DNA from 2 places in the Rothia sp. CCM 9419 genome. Region 1 is predicted to be linked to the other one. Evidence: riboswitches for the same ligand, from Rfam matches in the RefSeq annotation. Region 1 holds a riboswitch; the other holds the start of a gene.
The links. A riboswitch is a leader RNA that binds a small molecule or an ion and turns the genes downstream of it on or off. The one in region 1 is predicted to bind S-adenosylmethionine.
Positions count from the first base shown of each region.

Region 2: another riboswitch for S-adenosylmethionine. It lies ahead of ACN08W_RS07740 (nuclease PIN); the one in region 1 lies ahead of ACN08W_RS05635 (LLM class flavin-dependent oxidoreductase).

Region 1 is NZ_JBLXXY010000005.1:35,423-46,126, reverse strand. It holds gene ACN08W_RS05645 (hypothetical protein) at 1-84, opposite strand, end outside; gene ACN08W_RS05640 (AMP-binding protein) at 209-2,317, opposite strand; SAM riboswitch class I at 2,323-2,411, opposite strand; SAM riboswitch class IV at 2,587-2,699, shown strand; gene ACN08W_RS05635 (LLM class flavin-dependent oxidoreductase) at 2,799-4,295, shown strand; gene cls (cardiolipin synthase) at 4,375-5,874, opposite strand; gene ACN08W_RS05625 (phosphoglycerate dehydrogenase) at 6,068-7,027, shown strand; gene ACN08W_RS05620 (ABC transporter family substrate-binding protein) at 7,486-9,234, shown strand; gene ACN08W_RS05615 (ABC transporter permease) at 9,387-10,704, shown strand, end outside.
Region 2 is NZ_JBLXXY010000009.1:969-11,672, reverse strand. It holds gene ACN08W_RS07755 (MFS transporter) at 1-1,010, shown strand, start outside; gene ACN08W_RS07750 (DUF808 domain-containing protein) at 1,080-2,027, shown strand; gene ACN08W_RS07745 (SNF2-related protein) at 2,010-5,525, opposite strand; SAM riboswitch class IV at 5,671-5,799, shown strand; gene ACN08W_RS07740 (nuclease PIN) at 5,831-6,025, shown strand; gene ACN08W_RS07735 (plasmid stabilization protein) at 6,022-6,471, shown strand; gene ACN08W_RS07730 (DUF6350 family protein) at 6,656-8,446, shown strand; gene ACN08W_RS07725 (hypothetical protein) at 8,686-9,105, opposite strand; gene purN (phosphoribosylglycinamide formyltransferase) at 9,236-9,859, shown strand; gene purH (bifunctional phosphoribosylaminoimidazolecarboxamide formyltransferase/IMP cyclohydrolase) at 9,970-10,704, shown strand, end outside.

The DNA.
Region 1 (10,704 bases):
CGTTGGGGCATTAGAACGAAGCTCAGATAGCGCCTTATACGCAATAGCATCATCTTCAAAGCGGATAGTAAGGATATTTTCCATGATAGTACCTTTCGTAGATGTCCTACTATGCAAGATTCTAACCATACAAATAATAAGGAAACAATAGTGTGATGTTATTGAGTGAATACGTACCCTAAAATAACCACGAATTTTTTACCCAGTCTTATGAGCACGCCAAAACCTGAGCGATATCCCGCAACACCTCATCATTTTGCAAAGACGACGTATCTCCTAGAGGTTTCCCCTCATACAACTGAGACAACAAACGACGAGTAATCTTCCCTGAACGAGTCTTAGGAATCTCAGCAACCGCCACCACATCTTTAGGTTTTGCAATAGGTCCAATCTCAGAACGAATATGCAACTCCAACACCTCACGTAGCTCAGAAGAAGACAACGCCTTACCCTCATCACTAAGCGTCACAAAAGCTACTGCTTGATGCCCCGTCAACTCATCCTCAATAGGACAAACACCAGCCTCAACCACAGCCTCATGACGCACTAAAGCTGACTCAATTTCAATTGTCGAAAGACGATGACCCGAAATATTAATAACATCATCAATCCTGCCCAGAATATAAATATCCCCGTCCTCATCTTGCTTTGCGCCATCTCCAGCTAAAAACCAGCCACGCTCCCCATAATGTCTCCAATAAGAATCAAGATAACGCTGAGGATTTTTCCACACAGTACGAGCCATCGAAGGGCCCACTTTATCAACCACAATGAACCCTTGAGCCCCCGTCTGAACCGGCTCACCGTGCTCATCAACAACACGCACAGAAACCCCCGGAATAGCACGAGTAGCAGAACCTGGTTTGACAGCTATACCTGGAGTACCCTGCTCAAAAGTTCCCTCAGGCGCAAACTGAGGATCATGCGGGCGAGGAGAACAGATCGTTGAACCCGTCTCAGACTGCCACCACGTATCAATAAAGGAAGCACGACCAGAACCAATATGCTCACGTAACCAATACCAAGCTTGTGGATTAATCGACTCACCCACAGAACCCAAAAGACGAACCGACGAAAAATCATACTTTCCCGACTCTGGGCCATGCGGGAAAGCCCCCATCAACGAACGAATCAACGTTGGTGCCGTGTAATAGTTTGTGACACCATAGCGTTCAATCACTTCAAAATGCCGTTCAAAAGTAGGAGTATCAGGTGTACCTTCAAAAATTACTTGACTCACGCCATTGACCAACGGCCCATATATCTCATAAGTATGAGCTGTCACCCACGCCAAATCGGCTGTGCACCAATGAACAGTATCCGCAACTTTTTGCCGATCATTACAAGTAGCTAACTCATCAGGACGAAGCACACCATCAGCATCAACAACATCAGGCAACAAATCATAAAGTAACGCATGAGAATACGCCGTCTGCGTCAAATACCCGCCCATAGTATGAACAAGACCCTTAGGCTGGCCCGTTGTCCCCGACGTATAAATAATAAATAACGGATCTTCAGCATCATGCAATGAATAATCATGTGTATCTGGAACACCCTCAATCAAATCGTGATACCAAACATCTCGCCCCAAACACCACGGAACACTCTGTCTTTCCTGCTCGGTAGCTGAGGTACGGTTCACCACCACCACATGCTCAATATTATTCTCAGACGAACACGCCTCATCCGCTATCGACTTGACCGGAACAACCTTACCCCGACGATTCTGACCATCAGTTGTAATTAATACCTTGGCACCAGTATCTTCTACCCGAAACTTCAAAGCCTCCGCCGAAAAACCGCCAAAAACAAGAGAATGAATCGCCCCAATACGCGCACAGGCAAGAGTAAAAATAATAGTTTCAGGAATCACCGGCAAATAAACAACAACACGATCACCCTTAACCACACCCAAACGCTCTAAACCATGTGCCGCCTGAGCCACACGGCGTTGCAACTGAGCATAAGTGATAGCTTCACGATCACCAGGTTCACCCTCAAAGAAAAGCGCAACCTTATCGCCAAAACCTTGCTCTACATGCCTGTCCACACAGTTATAGGCAACGTTGAGCTGACCACCCTCAAACCACTTAATCGTTGGAACAGAAAATTCTTGAACACCATCTTCACGAACGTCTACTAAACGAGGAGGAATAAACTCATGCGTTTTATCCTCATCCCATAGCTTTCCCCAACTAAGACGTTCTCGCGCCTGCCTTGCCCAAAAATCAATACGTTCTTGATCCGAAACATCTGCCGGATTCTGCACCTGATTTCGAGGGTCTGAATAAGAAAAAGACGAACAATACGACATCGATACTCCCATCGTTTCTGGCATTAGCACCACCGCATAAGCGAGGTTGCTGCGACGTCTTAGAGCCAGGTCTCTCAGCCGCTCTGGATGGTTTAGACGAGTTCTACCGTAATACCTTCCGTACACATTCATCTAGACGTTACTTTCCATTGCCAGCAGATGAACACATCACGTTGCATAGAGTCATATTCCTTAGCGAACGTCACCCACCGCAATAAACACTGAAGCTCTTGGGTACCAAGAAGAACTTTTTATAAGCTAAACCCAGCGATCACGAGTTCCAACGTCAAGCTCTGGCTTGTTGGACGGCAACCCTCTTCCCGTAGCGGGGTGCCCCAGATGAAGATCCGGCTCAAAATAATCACAACGGCAAATACGGCGCCTATGCGTCGGGCATATCAACACCGAAAAATATGGTTCTCAATATGCCACGCCTCATAGAGGAGTGCTCTCTCCTCTAAGAACGCAAAGGAAAAAACTTATGGCAACTCATACCGCCACGACAGAACAACCTACTACGACACCGTCTTCTTCTAAAAAACGTATCGTTGTCAACGCGTTTGATATGACCACAACAAGCCACCAAAGCTTCGGCTTATGGCGTCATCCGCGCTCGCGAGCCGATGAATATAACACCATTAAATATTGGACAGATTTAGCTCAGGTGTGCGAAAAAGGGCTTTTTGACGCGGTCTTTATCGCTGATGTGGTGGGCGTATACGACGTGTATAAGGATTCTGTTGCACCCGTACTTCGTGATGGTGCACAGGTGCCGGTAGGTGATCCGTTCTTACAGATTTCGGCGATGGCAGCGGTCACGGAACATCTTGGTTTTGGGGTGACAGCTGCCGTGACGTATAACCAGCCTTATACTTTGGCTCGTTCTTATGCAACGTTAGATCATTTAACGGGTGGTCGTGTTGGTTTTAACGTAGTGACTTCTTATCTTCAATCTGCGGCAGAGAATCAGGGGCTTGCCGGTCAGATTGAGCATGATGAACGATACGAAATTGCTGACGAATTTCTCGACGTCTGTTATAAGTTATGGGAAGGCTCTTGGGAAGACGGAGCGGTGCTACGTGACCGTCAGCGCGGAATTTTTGCAGATCCTGAGAAAATTCATCCTATTTTGCATCAAGGCAAGTATTTTCAAGTTCCTGGAATTTCTTTGACCGAGCCGTCTGTTCAGCGTACTCCCGTAATTTTTCAGGCTGGTGCGTCTTCTCGCGGTCAGGCTTTTTCTGGAAAACATGCCGAAGCGATTTTCATTTCTGCTTTACGTCCAGATTTGACCAGGCATGTGACCTCTCGTATCCGTGATGAGGCTGAGCGTTCCGGACGCCGCCGTGATGACGTGAAGATTCTTGCCATGCTTTCGGTGGTAGTTGATGAAACTGACGAGAAGGCACAGCAGAAGTATCAGGATTATGTGAAATATGTGGATATAGAGTCTTCTCAAGGAATTGTTGGTGGCTGGTCTGGTGTTGATCTTTCACTATTTGATGAGGACGAGATTCTTGAGTATGTCAAGACGGAGTCCATCCAATCCTTTTTGACGCCTTTTACTTTGCAGTCTCAGACGAAGAAGTGGACTCGTGCTGATATTGCTCGTCATTGCGCTATTGGTGGTATGGGCGATGTGATTATTGGTTCTGCTCAGACTGTTGCTGATGAGCTGGAACGCTGGATTGATGAGGGTGATTTAGACGGTATTAACCTTGCGTATCATGTTTCGCCTGGTTCTTTTGAGGATTTTGTGGAGTTTGTTGTTCCTGAGCTTCAAAAGCGGGGCCGGTATCGTACGGAGTATGAGGGGCATACATTGCGTGAGAATCTTTTTGGTGTGGGGCATACACGTGTGAATGAGCGTCATCCTGCGGCAGCATATCGTGGCGCTTTTGCTGGTGGTCCTAACGCTGCTGACACTCCTGCCCGTCAGTTTTTGAGCTTGGCTCAGAATCAGGCAGAGCGTTTATAAGAGTTTTTCTTCTGGTCATGATTCGCCGTGTGAGGGTTCTCTTTGGTGTAGGGGGTATATCAGAGAGAACCCTCATCTTTTAAAGGAGCGATGACCAGAGCCTACAGATATTTTCTACGACCTTGATACGGTTGGGGCGGGCAACCCATTCGTCGTATCGGAGGGTTTTGCATTGAGAGATGTATTCTTCAGAGATACTTTCTAACTCTTTAACCATTCCTGTATCAACGATGAAGGTGGATACTTCGAGGTTGAGCGCAAATGAGCGCGGATCCATGTTGGATGAGCCGATGAACGTGAGGTGGTCGTCTACAAACATGTATTTTGAGTGCAATACGGTTGGCCCGGGGTATTGTTTGATGGTGACTCCGGCATGGAGAAGTTTCTCGTAGTAGGAGCGTTGAGCCATGTTGGGTAGGAACTGGTCTCCTTTTTCGCAGACGATGAGGGTGACATCAATTTTTGATAGTGCTGCGTTGGTGAGTGCTTGTAAGAGTGTTTCTTCTGGGACGAAGTAGGGGGAGCAGACGACGATGCGTCGTTCTGCATTGTAAATGAGGTAGTTGATGAGGCGTAGATTGTTTTCCGTTTCGAATCCGGGGCCCGATGGAACAATTTGTGCCAACATTCCGCTGTGCACACGGGGAATAGCTGTTTCGATTTCGTTCAGTGGTAGTTCTCGTGTTTCGGAGTACCAGTCTGAGATGAAGACGGCGTTAAGTTCTTCAACAACGGGGCCTGTGCATGAGAATGTAAGGTCTTGCCAGACGAGTCCTTTTTTGAGGTTGGCAGATAGATTGTAGGAACGGTCGATAGCGTTTTGTGAGCCGGAGAATGCGATACGACCGTCAACAATGACGATTTTGCGGTGGTTACGCAGGTCTGGTCGTTGCCATTTACCTTGGAATGGTTTCAAGGGCAACATGAGCTGCCAGTTGATTCCGGAGTCATCAAGGAGTTTGCAGAGTTTTTTCCAATTGGGGTATTTTCGAGAGCCCCAATGGTCGATCATGATTTTGACCAGTACTCCGCGCTGGTGTGCTGCAAGAAGCGCATCCCATAGCGGTTTGGTGGTGTTGTCGTAGGCGGCAATATAAAACTCGAAGTGTACGTATCGTTCTGCCCGGTTGATTTCTTCTGTCATCTGTCGGATAGCTTGGTGGTTATCTTTGATGAGTGTGAAAGTGTTGCCACCGACGAGGGGGAGCGCTCCGAGCTTGTAGTTGAGGTTCGCTGCTACTCGTGCTGGTTCAGGAAGTTCTCCATGGGATCCGAGGATGGAACGGGATTCTTCATCAGCATTTTTGGATGCGAGTATCTCTTTCATCATGTCGTTGATGGTGCGTTGTCGGATTCTTCGGTGTCGTGGTAGTCGGGAAGATCCAAAGAGCAAGAAGGCAACAAACCCGATATATGGGACGAGGAATATTGCCATGAGCCAGCCGAGAGCAACCACGGGTTTGCGGTTATAGGGTAGCCAACAGATTGCGATAATACGCAAGGTGATATCGAGGATGAAGAGTGTTAACGCTAACCACGTAGGTAGATGGGCTAGTCCAAAGATGTTAAGAGGGTCCACGAGATTTATTTTATAGAAAGTTTTTCAGATGAGAAGAGTGTATTTTCTTATATTTCTTCGGGGGTATGTGTGTTGGGTGGATGTATTTGTCGTAATTTGGGTGTTGATATTTTTATTCTGTGTGCTCTAGGACATAATCTAAGAAGAGTGCCTTAGGGCATGTTTAATGTTCTCGTGATATGGAAGATTTGATATGAAAATCCTTGCTCCTACTATTATTCCTTTGGACGCTCAGAAGCTTGGTCTTCAGGCAGAAGATACGCTAGTTTCTTATGACCCTACTGAGCTTTTACCTGCAGAGCACTATGATGCCGATGTCATGATTAGCTGGGGTAATACTAATGAACAGTTGCAAGATGCAGCGAAGAATTTATCTCAGGTGAAGTTGGTTCAGGCTCTTCTTGCTGGGCCTGACCAGGCTCGTGCAGCTGGTTTCCGTGATGAAGCGGTTATCTGTTCTGGTATTGGCTTGCATTCTTTGACCGTTGCTGAGCATGCGCTGGCTTTGACATTAAATTTTGTGCGTTTCTTGCCGTTGCTTTCTGAGGAGCAAGATAATTCTCGTTGGGCGGGGGAGTTAGGTGGTCCTCAGGAGCTTCATCCTGCGGATAAAGTCACAACTCTTTTGGGCGCTCGTGTTTTGATTTGGGGTTTTGGATCTATCGGTCAGAGCACAGCCCGCTTATTTCAGGCCTTTGGTGCTCAGGTGCAGGGTGTGGCGCGTTCTGCTGGTGAACGAGCTGGTTTTCCCGTGATTGCTGTTGATGATATTGAACAGTACTTGCCTCAGACTGATATTTTGGTGATGATTCTTCCGGCTGCTGCTGAGACGGAGAATGCGTTGAACGAACAGCGTTTGGCGTTGTTGCCTTCTCGTGCATTTGTGGTGAATGTTGGTCGCGGTGTCACTGTTGATGAGGATGCGTTGATTGCGGCGTTGGAGAGCGGTGCTATTGCTGGTGCTGCGGTTGATGTGGTGAAGCAAGAGCCTTTGCCTTCGGATTCTCCTCTATGGGGTACGAAGAATTTGGTGATTACTCCTCATTCGGCGGGTGGACGTCCGGTGAATCCTGAGGAGCTGATTGCGCATAATCTTTGTGCTGTGCGTGCTGAGGCTAGTGGCGAAACTGCTGATTATCGTAATAAGATGTAAGGTTTGCTGTATGAAGCCGGTGGGGTGTTTCCTCGCCGGCTTCTGTGTTTTAAGTGTCCACTATGTGTACACCACGCCTGTTTGTATGTTAATTCCATATTATTTTTTGGGCTTGGAGAGGGTGTTAAACGGCACTTAAAAAGAACATAAATCTTTTACGAAGAAAATAACTAATTATTGATGTAACCCATATAAAACCTAGTCAAGTGATATTTATTGGTTTGATTATTTAGGGTTAAAGAGGGTTGCTTGTGTTTGGTAATAAAAATTTTACCTTTATTTAGCTTTTTCTCATCATATGAATAAAGATTCGTTTTAGGGTATCTTCATGTACAACTGGTTAAGTTTTGTTTACAATGAAACTTACATGTGTTTCCAGTCACTTAGGTTGCCTGTCGTTCATCTACGATGAGCTCTGGTAGTCGCACACAACATCTCATATTGAAAAAGGAGAAGGAATGCGCATTTCACGTAGATCCTCCATCATCGGCTTTGCAGCCGTATCCGCTCTTGCACTATCCTCTTGTGCAAGCACCGGAAACAACGCAAGCTCATCTTCCGGGGATAAGGGTTCAAAATCTGTCTCAATGGCAATCGTGAACACCTTCAGCTCCCTCAATAGCAATTCTGCTGACGGTAACGTCGACACCAACGGCATGATTGCTAACATGACCACCTCCGGTTTCTACTCCATCAACAATAAGCTTGAGGTTGTACATAACGACTGGTTCGGAACCTATGAGGAATCCGATAAAGGCGACGGCATGGAAGTTAAGTACACCGTTAAAGACGACATGAAGTGGTCTGACGGTAACGAAATCGGTGAAGGCGACCTCCTCTTGGCATGGGCTGTTCTTTCCGGACACTTCGATGACTCCGAAAAAGACCTCACCTACTTCTCCTATGCTGGCGACACCGCTGGTCTAGGCAATGCTGGCGTTCCCGCTCTCTCTGACAACGGAAAGACCATTACCTTCACCTACCCACAGAAATTTGCTGACTGGGAGGTTGCATACGACATAGTCGCTACCCCCGCTCACGTTGTAGCTAAACTCGCAGGCATGGACGAAGATAAGCTCGTAGAGGTTATCAAGAACGCTAAGCCCGGTGAAGAGAACGCAGACCTACGTAAAATCGCAGACGCATGGAACACCGGCTTCAACACCACCACCATGCCAAGCGAAGACCTCATTGTATGCAACGGCCCATACAAGCTTGACGCTGTTGTCGAAAACCAGTCTGTTACCCTCGTAGCAAACGAAAACTACCAAGGTCCTAAGAAGCCTGCTATCTCCGAAATTACCCTCAAGATTCTTCCCGATGCTGCAGCTCAGATTCAGGCATTGAAGAACGGCGACGTGGACGTTATCACTCCGCAGGCATCTATTGATACTGTCTCTCAGGCTAAGGCTTTGGACAACGCAGAAACTCACGTTGCTCCAGACCTCTCCTACGATCACCTCGACTTGAACTTCCACTCTGATGTCTTCAAAGACGAGAACGTTCGTAAAGCATTCTTGCTCACCATCCCTCGTCAGGACGTTGTTGACAAGCTCATCAAGCCTATGCAGCCAGACGCAGTAGTTCTTAACTCCGAACTATTCGTTGTATCTCAGGGCAAAGCATACGAAGAAGCTGTTAAGCAGAACAACTCCAGCGAATACCCCACTACCGACCCTGAAGCAAACATTGCTAAGGCTAAAGAACTTCTCAACGGTGCAACACCTACCGTGAAGATTCTTTACAACAACAAGAACAGCAACCGCGAAAACACCTTCCAGATGATTAAAGAAGCAGCTGGTAAGGCAGGCTTCAAGGTTGAATCTCTTGGCTCTGAGCAGTGGGCTAGCGAACTTTCTAAGGGCCCAGAAGGCTACTACGACGCTTCTATCTTCGGTTGGGTTTCCCCTGGCGTAGGCCACGAATCCCTCGGACAGATCTTCGCAACCGACGGCGGATCTAACTTCACCGGTTACTCCAACGCAACCGTTGACGAAGACGCTAAGAAAGTGATGAGCACCGTCGATAACGAAGAGATCCAGAAGGTTCTCATCCAAGCTGACGGCGAGCTCTTCAAAGATGGCTACGGCCTACCTCTCTTCCAGAGCCCAAGCCTTGTTGCTTACAACAAGTCCATTTCAGGTATCGATCCTAAACCCGGTCAGTACCCTGCAACCTGGAACATCGTTGACTGGGATATCAAGTAATAAAAGCACAACTATCCCAGGTGCAGCGTTCCTTGTATAGCGCTCAGCACTGAGTGCTATACGCCAACGGCGGCGTGGATGCTCATCTTTTTGGGCATCCACGCCGTGCGTTTAAACTCTCCCCACATTGACTCACCCCTTCAGGAATCATCATGTTGACCTATACCGTGAGGAGACTAATAACAGCGGTCTTTATCCTACTTGCCGCTTCCTTTCTAGTCTTTACACTCACCGCTCTGTCTGGCGATCCTTTGGCAGAGCTACGTACCAGTAACAGCCCTAACAAAGACCTTCTTATCGCTCAGCGTACTGAAGCGCTGAACCTCGATAAGCCAATTCCTGTCCGTTACGTTCTATGGATTACTGGCGTCTCCAAGTGCCTTATCGGACAATGTGACTTCGGAACAAACCTCTCGGGTACACCCGTTACACAGTTACTCTCAAACGCTATCTACCAAACACTAATTTTGGTTCTTGCTGCCACCGTCCTAGCAATTCTTATCGGTATCAGCCTAGGTATCGTTTCAGCATTACGCCAGTACTCAGGACTTGACTACACCATTACCTTTGCAAGCTTCCTGTTCTTCTCCTTGCCATCTTTCTGGATTGCAGTACTACTCAAAGAAATCCTCGCGATTGGCTTCAACGACTTCCTTGCCGACCCGCAAGTATCTTTGATGAGCAACCTGCTCATCTCTCTCGTTGCCGGACTCTTCTGGTACTCAGCCTCCTACGGAAAACTCAAAACACGTATCAGCCTCGGCGTCTTCGGTGCCGTGCTGACCTTCGGCATCATTTTCTTCGTCTCCGTAACCGACTGGTTCTTGCACCCCGGACTAGGCATTCCATTCCTAGCAGTACTTGGACTACTCTGCGCATACGTTATGACAATTCTTGTCTCCGGCATTAGAAACCGCCGTGCCCTCTATAGCGGTATTGCAGCAGTAGCACTAGGACTTATCGTTTACTTCCCGCTTCAGACACTTCTCAACCAAGCAACATTCTTGATGGTCTTCATCATCGCCGTGTGCTTTACCTTGCTCGGTGTCGGATTCGGCTTTGTCGCTGGCGGATACGACCGCGGACAAAATATGCGAGTAGGCGGACTAACCGCTTTCCTCATGGCACTGTTAATCTTCACAGACCGCTTCATGCAAGCATGGCCGGACTACATCAGTAACTCCCGTATCCGTGGACGCCCCATTCCCACCGCAAATGCGTCAACCGCAAACCTTACCGGTGACTTCTGGATTCTTAACCTTGACACCATGACGCACATCTTGCTTCCGACCGTTGCACTAACGCTCATCTCGTTAGCAAGCTACTCTCGCTACTCTCGTGCGTCCATGCTCGAAATCATGAACCAAGACTACATCCGCACAGCACGTGCTAAAGGTGTCTCCGAACGTGGCGTTGTCATGAAGCACGCTTTCCGGAATGCGCTCATTCCTCTAGCAACCATCGTCGCCT
Region 2 (10,704 bases), on a different contig from region 1:
TCATTGCCTTGCAATCATGGATCAATCTCCAGAACCAATGGGTTTTGTATACTCTCGTTGCTTTAGAATCATTACTTTTCCCCATTAATCAGGCTGCTCGTGGCGCTATTATCCCTCGAATAGTTCCGCCAAAACTTCTTGCATCTGCCAATGCACTTAATATGAGCGTTGGCTCCTTGGGCATGGCTCTTGGGCCTTTACTCAGCGGTTTATTCATTGCTTCTATCGGATATAACTACACATACCTTGTTAACGTTTTTGCTCTACTGGTCAGTATCTGGGCGCTATATAAACTTCCTACAGTCCTTCCTGAACACGATGAAAAAACACCAAAGGTTCGTGGTCTTCGCTCCGTAGTAGAAGGCTTTTATTTTGTACGGCGCACCCCCGTCATTGCGATGACGTTCATCGTTGATTTGATTGCGATGATATGTATCCAAGCCCGTCCTCTCATTCCGGCTCTAGTGCTCCTCTCCTTTGGTGGTGGAGACCTTGGCGCCGGTGTGCTCTTCTCAGCTGGCGCACTAGGGGCTTTTATTGGGGTCACTTTTTCGGGGTGGCTATCAGCTATACAACGCCGTGGAGCTTTCCTCACAATGAGCTATGTGTTGTGGGGGATAGGATTCGTTTTCTTCGGCACAATTGCATTCTTCTTAGAAGGACGCTCTCCGAGCGAGTCCTTGCACGAAAACCTGTTACCTCTTGTCTGTGCTTCTTGCGCGTTAGCGGTAGCAGGCTGGGCAGATGGTGTAGGCGGTATATTCCGTTCTACTATCATTCAACAAGAAACCCCCGATAGGCTTCGCGGACGTCTTCAAGGTATCTTCATCATGACCCTTGCTGGTGGGCCTAACATCGGTATTGGTGTGATGGGTCTGGGAGCTGCACTATTTGGTACCTCAATGACAGCCATCATTGGTGGTGTGATATGCGTTGGTGCTATCGTGCTAGCGACATACTGGAAACCAGCTTTGTGGAGATATCCAACCGAAAATACTCTTGAACAATAATGAACGATAACTTCCCTTGTATTCTTGGGGTAGTAGCTTATTGGACAGATATAAAGAAAAGAGATCCTCATGGCTGGCGGGCTAGTTGCGCTCCTAGACGACATCGCAGCATTAGTAAAACTCACAGCGGCAAGCACCGACGACATCGCTGCCGCAGCCTCTAAAGCAAGCGCTCGCGCTATTGGTGTTGTTGTTGATGATACTGCTGTTGTTCCCCAATATCTGAACGGGGTAGAACCTCGTCGTGAGCTACCTATTATTCGTAAAATTGCGGTTGGTTCTCTCCGGAATAAGCTATTTTTTATTCTTCCACTGATTATCTTTTTGAGTTGGTTATGGCCAGCGTCATTAACTCCGTTGTTAATGTTAGGTGGTCTGTACCTCTGTTTTGAAGGTGCTGAGAAGATACTAGAGTTATTTCATCCGCACTCAGCAGAAGAGACCGAAACCCCCGCTATTATTGCTGGGGAAGAAGCCGAGAAAAACGTTATTTCTGGGGCGATTAGAACAGACTTCATTCTCTCTGCCGAGATTATGGTCATCGCCATGAACACTATTGCTCATGAGGGAACGTGGGCTATTCGTATTATCTCCCTCATCGTGGTGGCGGTGCTGATTACTCTACTTGTCTACGGTGTTGTTGCCGTACTCGTGAAGATGGATGATGTCGGCTTAGCGCTCATGCGCCGTGAATCTTCTATGACACAAAAAATAGGCGCTGTGCTCGTGTCAGGAATGCCTCTTGTGATGAAAGGTATTTCATTACTTGGTACTTTTGCGATGCTTTGGGTGGGCGGGCATATCGTCTTGAGCGGTTTAGCAGATATCGGTTTTCACGCCCCAGAACATGCAGTTGAATACCTTGTTCATGCTCTCACCTCGTGGAGTTCCGGTACTCTTCTGAGCGTGCTTGCATGGTGCGCTGAAACATTTTTTGCCATGATCTTTGGTCTGTTATGTGGCGGTATTGTGGTTGTTACAACGCACTTCTTCTCATCGCTACGAGGTACTCAATAGTTCTCGGATATGTTCTGCTGTCATCTTTTCGCTAAAGAAATCTCCATCATCAACAACAGCGTCGAAGAGTGCAGACTTATTTTTTTGTAATTCCATAACTTTTTCTTCAATGGTTCCCGCAGCAATAAGCCTGTAAACCATCACATGTCTGGTCTGCCCAATACGGTGGATTCTGTCGATGGCTTGTTGCTCTGCTGCAGGGTTCCACCACGGGTCCATCAAGAAACAATAATCTGCTGAGGTGAGGTTAAGGCCGAACCCTCCCGCCTTGAGAGAGATGAGAAAGACGGAGCTTTCTCCTCGCTCAAATTGTTCGATAACTTTTGCGCGGTCTCTTGTCGAACCGTCAAGATAGCAGAATTCAATATTCTGTTCTTCTAAATCTTTTGCGATGGTTTTAAGGTAGCTGGTGAACTGGGAGAAAATCAGTACACGGTGTCCCTGAGAGAGAACTTCTGGCAGATACGACTGAAGGTACTCTAGTTTTGATGAGGTAATGTGCGAGTACTCTTCGTCGACTAGATGAGGTGCTAGCGCCATCATGCGTAGTTTTGTTAACGAACGGAAGACCGTAAAACGGTTTTTGTCCATATCTTTGAGCAGTCCCAGAACTTTTTTGCGTTCTTGTTGTAGGAGCATATCGTATACTTTACGATGCTCTGGGTTAAGAGCAATGGGCATTCTTTGGTCTGTTTTATCTGGTAGCTCTGTGGCAACAAGTTCTTTCGTTCGCCGGAGAATCAGCGGGCGTATCCGTTGCCGTAACTGTTCGAGTTTTTCGTGGTCTTTGCTTTCAGTGATGGGTTGTACGTAATAGTCTTTGAATTTTCGTGCACTGGGGAATAGACCTGGTGCCACGAGAGAGAAGATAGACCATAACTCCATGAGGTTGTTTTCCATGGGTGTTCCGGTGACGGCAAGTTTGAAACGTGCAGGTATTTTTCGTGCTATTTGGTGTGCTTGAGTCCTCGCATTCTTAATGAACTGCGCTTCATCAAGAATGACCCCGTTCCACGGTGTTTCTTGTGCGTAACTGTTAAAAGCGTTGGAATCTAGTCGTAGCAGAGTGTATGAGGTGATAACGACTTGTGCCTGACCGATACGTTCTGTGAGTGTTTGTTGCGATTTTGCAGTGGATGTGGTGATGGCGGCGATTTCAAGTTCTGGTGCGAAGCGTTCTAATTCTTGTACCCAGTTGGGAACAACAGAGGTGGGGGCAATGATGAGGAAAGGAGCAAATGATGGGGTGCTGTTATTGAGCTCTTCGACCCATTGTTCATAGGCTTTGAGCATCATGGAAATAGTTTGTAGTGTTTTACCAAGCCCCATGTCATCACCGAGGACGGCTCCAAGGCGGTGTTTCCACAGGAAGTAGAGCCATTGGTAGCCTTCTTCTTGGTAGGGGCGTAGCTGTGCTTGGAGTGTTGCTGGAGTCGGTACGTTATCGCTACTGTCTTTGTCGCTGAGGAGGCTGTGAATATTTTCTTGCCATCCTTGGCATGATTGTGTGGTGGTGGCAAGATCTTCGAGTTCTTCCCACATCCCTAATTGGTGTTTGTTGAGGCTAAGTGGTTGGTCTGGTTCTGAGAAGTCTTCTATTTCGGCTAGTAGTTGACGTAGTTTGATAAATTCTGGTCGGTTGAGGGGATAGTAGTTGCCATCACCGAGAAGGATGTGTTTTTTCCCCGCGTTGAGTGCCTCAAAGATCGTAGAGAATGATACGGTCCATTGACCAATGGTGACAATAATTCCAAGGTCAAACCAGTCTTGGGTGTCGCTTGGTTCAACTCTCATCTGGATTTCGGGGGTAACGTCCAGTTCTGTGAATTGAGGTTCTTGTCCATGAGTTTGGATGCGGAGTCCACGAACATTGCGGTATTGGGGCAGTATCGATTCGGTGAGTTGTTGAACATCCCAGTCGTAGAAGTGTTGTTCTGTGAGCTGTAATGCGGGGTAGATATTTTTGAGTTGCGCGAGGATTGTATTTTCGTAGTTTTTATCGCGCTGTTCATAGATGTCTAATAAGGTGCTCTGTACTGGGAAGTATTCGAGGTTGCTTTCATCTCGTGTGTTCTTGAGCGGGTCTTTAGGGTATTCCCATTCCCAGCGGGTGTGGGCGTGGGGTGTTTGTTCGCTGTCGAAGTAGACGTGAAGAATTAGCTCTGGTTGTTGCACTTGGGGTGGTTGTATCGTTGCGTCGTTGGTGCAGAAGCTGATATTGCGTGTGAGATATGGGTAGAACTCTTGATAGAAACTATTGATATCTTGTGAGGGGATTTCGATATGTTCTTCTCGGATAAGGGTTTCTGCTGCGCCGTTGAGTGTTTCTTTCAGGGGAATGAAAATGAGGTCGGCTGCGGCGTATCGGTCGTTGAGACGTGTTGGATTGATGGCGCTAGGTAGGGTTGTTTCCCAATGTTCAGCTTGTGCTGTGGCTTTGTAGTGTTCTTGTGCTTTGTGCCCGAGGGCAATGAATCCGTTGCGGGGCTGGCCTATTGGGTGGCAGTAGTATGCGAGGAAGGCATTTTCTCCTGTGGTGAGTGTTGGTGTGATGCGTAGACCGTCTTTGTAGCTGTGAAGTTCTGCTTTTAGCGTGGCTTCTTCGGTGTGCGCCGTAGTGATGGGTGTTCCCTCTAACAGGATGGGCAGTGCTATTTTTTCTGCTTTTTTGAGTACTTTCCATAGTAGGGACGAGTTAACCGTAGAAAGTGTTACCCAATCGCGGTGGGAAGTATACGCTGATTGCCAAGGTCTGATGATGGAGTAGAACTCTCGCAACCATCGTTCGTGTTCGGGTCGGAGGGCGTGGCTGCTTGTCTTTCCGGTGTAATCTTTTTGGAAGTGTTCCCAGTTGATGCCGTCTTTAATCCAACGGTTGTTTTTACCTTGGACGAGTGGGCGTGCTTGTAGGGTGATACGTGGTGTTTTGTGTTGACCGCTACCGAGTGCGAAGCGGGAGTTAACGTGCATTTTGAGGTCGAGAGCGGCGATGGTATTGCTGTTATTTTCGTAGGGTATCCGGTGATGCTGCGCCAGTGTTTGTGACAGTGTTCTGCGCCATGTCGACATTTTTTGTTGTTCTGCTAGCTCTTGTGCAGTAGTGATTCCGTGGTGTTTGAGCTGTTCTTCGCTGAGTCCGTCTGTGACGCGTTGAGTGGAACTTTGAGCTTTGCTAACTTTTTCGGCTCTTTCGATGGCGGTGAGCATGATGGCTACGGAGTGTTTGCAGTCGGTGCGTACTGGGCAGGTGCATCGTGCGGAGAAAGCGAGGGATCCTTCAACCTGTTCTGCGGGGAAGACAATTTTGCTGAGGTATGGGTCTGTTGCGTCGCCGTAGGTTGTTCCTGTCAGGATGTGTGCTTGGGCGTCGTAGGAGTATCGGGCGACTTTGCCTTCTTGCATGTATTGTTTTCCGCGCAGGTAGGTGCGGTGTCCTACTTGCTGGATAATTTTTGCTGCGCTGACGGGGATTCTGGGGAAAGCTGATGGTGCATTCACGGTGGTTGTATCCTCTGCTGGCAGGGTGCATATATGTTCTAGGTTACCGGATGAGCTTGCACCAAAGCTGGTGTAGCCTAAATCTCTCAAATATTTTGGGTTGAGCTCTTTGTTTTTTGTGGTGGTTGCGTTATTCTGGATTCAGCTTCAAGAGTTTCAACTGATAAGCTCCGACTTTAGTTGAACGCCAACCCCATGTTCACGGGTGGCTCGGATGACGAAGCGGTTCGTATTCGCGTCATAGTACGCAGGCTGGTACGGACAAGAGCACTTCGAAAGGAAAGCGCATTCAGCGCAGTTGTATCATGCACAACACCGCTCGCCCTCAGCACAATATTCAAACTGTTTCTTCTGCTCAAACTCGTGGCGGTTACGCTGCCGTAAGCATTCAAGATTACACTCGTATTTCCCATGAGCGTTCTGAGTTTCTTAACTTTTTGCTCTCTCCTAATCCGCACGGTATCCCTAACCAGGAATACGGTATCTTACAAGCAGCATGAGTATAAGAGGACTACTTCTAGACTCTGATGTACTAGCAGAGATTCGCAAAGCCACACCACATCCGCAGGTCGTTGCGTTTCTTCGCCGTCGCTCATATATGGTGATGTACATATCAGCACTTAGCCTAGGCGAACTTAAAGGGCTTTACCCCTACCCTGAAACAGAGCGGTGGGTTAACGAACTTCTCGAACGTTTTAGCGGGCAGGTCCTCGACGTTGATACGAACGTATCTTTGGCATGGGCCGGTCGCCAAATTCGTGCTGAAGAACGCCCCTCACCAGAAGGCCCTTATACGCCATTGCCTACCGCCGCACTTGAAGGGCTCATGGCTGCTACCGCTGAAGTGCATCAGCTAGAAATAGTTTCTTCTAAAGCAGATATTTATCGTCGCTGGGGAGTCCCTGCCGTTAATCCGTTGCATGAAAACACCGCGCGAGGACTATAAACACTGTGTCTTTTGCATGATCTTAAGATGTAGGCTGTGATGAGCTTAGCGTCTTGACCGGCATACATGGTATGGTTCAGTGGGGTGCACGCGGTGAAGAAAATCCTTGGTTTATGTCTCATTTGGATGAGAAAAGCTGTGTGAACTTCAGAGTTCAATAGAGTTCATGACAAGATAAAAGACGATGAAAACCAGCGTGATGAAACCTCAACAACGTTCGATACCGATGCCCCTCTGGCTACAGGGGGTTGTCGAACTCTTTCGTACTGCCTTCTACTCTTGCTTTGCTGTAGTGCTACTACTGGGTGCCGTATGGTTTACCGGCGGTTTTGAACAGCGTGACCTCTACGCTATGGCAGTTTTAGTTAGCCAAATGTGGCTTCTAATCCATGGGGTTCCTCTTCATCTGAACATCTCTGCCCCGTATGGAGACACCCCCGATATTCAGGGGACGATGAGCTTTATCCCGTTGGGTTTAACGCTGATACCCTTATGGTTATGTTTCCGTTCAGGACGAGTCTTAGCTCAAGCATCTCGTGAGGGACAATTCTGGATACCAACATTAACCGGAGCTATCACTTATAGTGCCTGTGCTGGGGGCTTGAGCCTTTTGACAACAGATACTGCTGCGGTAGCGTACCCTGTAGCTTCTGCACTTGTACCGTGTTGGGTCGTTTTATCAGGGCTTATTCTTGGTGGCTGGTACGAGTCTCGTTCTTTGGCGAGAATGATCGGTGTTAACGCTGCAGAATGGGTTGCTCAGTTTAGCCAGTACTCACGTTGGACGGGTTCTTATGTTTGGACGGTTCTTCGCGCATCAATCGTGGCAGTTCTTGCGTTTATTGGCTGTGGAGGGCTATTACTGAGCTTGTCTTTGCTCTGGCATTGGAGCGATGTCGTCACAATTTATCAATTGCTTGATGCTGGTGCTATCGGCGATACGGCTTTGACCTTTTTACAGCTTGGGGTCATCCCTAACGTAGTTTTTTGGGCGATGTCTTGGAGTGTCGGAGCTGGTTTCTCATTGGGAGAACATACCTCCGTAAACTTCTTTGAACACTCTACTGGTGTGCTCCCCGCTTTCCCTCTTCTGGGTGCCTTACCAACGGTCAATGAGCCGTGGAGCTATATTGCTATTGCGGTTCCTGTGCTGTGCGGTATTGTTGCTGGCTGGTGGTTCTTCCGCGCCGGCGAAGACCATCTTGATGAGTGGCTTTCTCTTAAAATTCCTTTCCGCTGGATTTCTTTGCCACTATCAACTTTTGCCTTAGCTATCTTTGTTTCTATTCCTGCCGGCATCATTTTGGCGTTATGCGGTTGGGCATCGCGCGGTTCTCTTGGTATGGGACGTTTTACTGATTTAGGGCCAGATGCTTTATTATTTGGTGCTTTATCTGCCGGTTGGATTGCTTGTGGCGTGATGATGGGATCGGTGATGGCCCCTATCTTCCATCGTGGCGCTATTACTGAGCTTGAGCGTTTCTCTGAGCTAAAGAATGACCGTGAAGAGCGCCGTCGTCGTAAACGTCTTGCCCGCGAGCAGAAAAAAGCGCAACGTCGAAACTCTCGTCAGAATTCTGCTATCGCAGAAGTTGAAGAACAGCATGATGAAACCAATAAGCCTTCTTCCGAGGCTGTGCGTCGTCTCTTAGAAGACTCTGATGAACCGTTATCGGATATGACGCTATCTGAGGTGGCTCAAAAAGAGGAGCAAAAAACTGCTGATTTTGAATCTGTCGTAGCCCAAAACTTACGATTGTTTTCTGATATCGAAGAGGAAAACCTCGAGGCTCAGGCAGAGGCTTCGTCAACTGAAGATGATGTATCGAAACAAAAAAATGATACTGCAGCCGATCAGGTAACTGGAGATAAGGATTCTTCTGAAGGGAAAACCCTCACTCACTTTAAACATGGGCGAGTCATACGCCGTCCAAAAACTCGACGTCGTTCTTCGTCGCAGTCTGATGACTCTTAACGCCTTTCGGGGCACAGAGCTTTTGGCGTTCTGAGGGTGTGAGAAAACCTCACTTAAATAATTGAGCTGATGGGATGTATCTAGAGCATCATCAAATGTGCTTGAAGACAATACCTTGAGGTTTTATTTTGAAGTTTATTGCGGGGGTTGTTTGTCCCAGTCTAATCGCTCTACAACCACCACCATGAGTACTGCTACCAGTACCCCTATAACTCCCGGTATAACTGCCCATATCGGCTTTATTTGAGTAAGGACCCTAAAAGATTATCTTCTAAATCAGCTTTACACTGCTCCTGCCGGACAATAGTCAGAGCATGACGGGTACAATCTGCAAACTGGTTTGTTTGGTCCATAAAAATTATTTGTATTGCGGTGCTAAACATGAGCACTAACGCAATCACCATAAAGAATGTGAACGTCACATACATGCCTGAGGACGCACGTGCCCGAGCAATATACGTCATGCCCCAAACAGCGCTGATAATCATCCCTAACTGAAAAGACACTGCTGCAATAAGCCACCACCCGCTATACGAGGAGAACACAAACCCTAAAAGGCCAAAAGCAATGCTCAAACGATGACAGACGTCAAGACGCTGCTTTGCGTCTTGAACCATGGGGGAGGACTCATTCTCAGGAAGCATAGGCTGTACAGACATACTCTCTAGGATACCTGCTCTGAGAGATTTGAGGGATTCCTCGCGCCTGCTCTCTCATGCGCAAAATACTTTAAGTCATATAAATAATTGAACTATTAGCTTCGCCACAAGGTGGGGTACACTGTGAACCATGCGTATTGTGGTGATGGTCTCTGGGTCAGGGACAAACTTACAGTCCATCATAGATGCTGTTTCGGCAGGCACCCTCACTGTGGATATTCTTGCTGTCGGTGCAGATAAACCGTGCCGTGGTATCGCACGAGCCCAAGAGAACGGTATTGAAACGTTCCTGTGCGAACCACATCATTATTCTTCTCGCGAGCAATGGAACCGCGCCCTTGAAGGACACCTCACCCGATATAACCCTGATCGTATCGTCTTCGCTGGCTTCATGCGCATCGTGGACAAACAACTTGTTGAACGATTCGCCGGACGTATCATCAATACCCACCCTGCTCTCTTACCCTCTTTCCCCGGAGCACACGGGGTACGCGACGCCCTCGCCTATGGGGTTAAAGTCACTGGAATGACGGTTCATTTAGTTGATGCAGGGGTGGATACCGGAACTATCCTTGCTCAAGCTCCTGTCTTTGTGGAAGATACAGACACCGAAGAAACCCTCCACGAGCGTATCAAAGTCAAAGAGCGGGAATTACTTGTGAACACTCTTGAACAGATAAGCCACACTCTACGTTCTTCGCAGAATGCCACGGAGAAAACCACTCCTGAAGAACATACACCCCCGCTTTTATAAGCGCCGGTGCCACAGATGTAGATACCTCATCACTGGTATCTAGCCCGTGGGCCGGGGCTGAAAACGGCTCAAAATAACACCTTTTACCCAGACAAAAAATTGGAGTATTTGTGAGCCTTACTCAGCTAGACCGTGTCCCCATCAAACGTGCGCTCATCTCTGTCTACGACAAAACTGGATTAGAAGACCTTGCACGCGAACTACACCAAGCCGGTGTATCACTCATTTCAACAGGTTCTACCGCAGCGACGATTGCTTCTGCTGGCGTACCAGTAACAGAAGTATCTGATATCACCGAGTTTCCCGAATGTCTTGAAGGTCGCGTCAAAACTCTTCACCCGAGGATTCACGCAGGTATTCTAGCTGACCGTCGGAAAGAAGAACACCGACAAACTCTAGAAGAGCTGAGCATCGAACCTTTTGACGTTGTTATCGTTAACCTTTACCCTTTTGCGCAAACCGTTGCTTCTGGCGCTGACCACGATGCTATTATCGAAAAAATCGATATTGGTGGTCCTTCCATGGTGCGTGCAGCCGCAAAAAACCATCATTCAGTAGCTGTTGTCGTCGACCCCCAACGCTATGATGACGTCATTAACGCAGCCCAAAACGGTGGATTTACTTTAGCTGAACGTCGCCGTCTTGCCTCAGCTGCTTTTGCACATACCGCCACTTACGATACCGCTGTAGCAACATGGACAGCCGCCCAGCTAGAAGGATCTGAGAACGCCCAATACTGGCCACCTTTTGCGGGACTATCCTTTGAACGTTCAGAATCTTTACGCTATGGAGAGAACCCTCACCAGCAAGGAGCTCTTTACGTAGACCCCGCTAGCGCCCCCGGC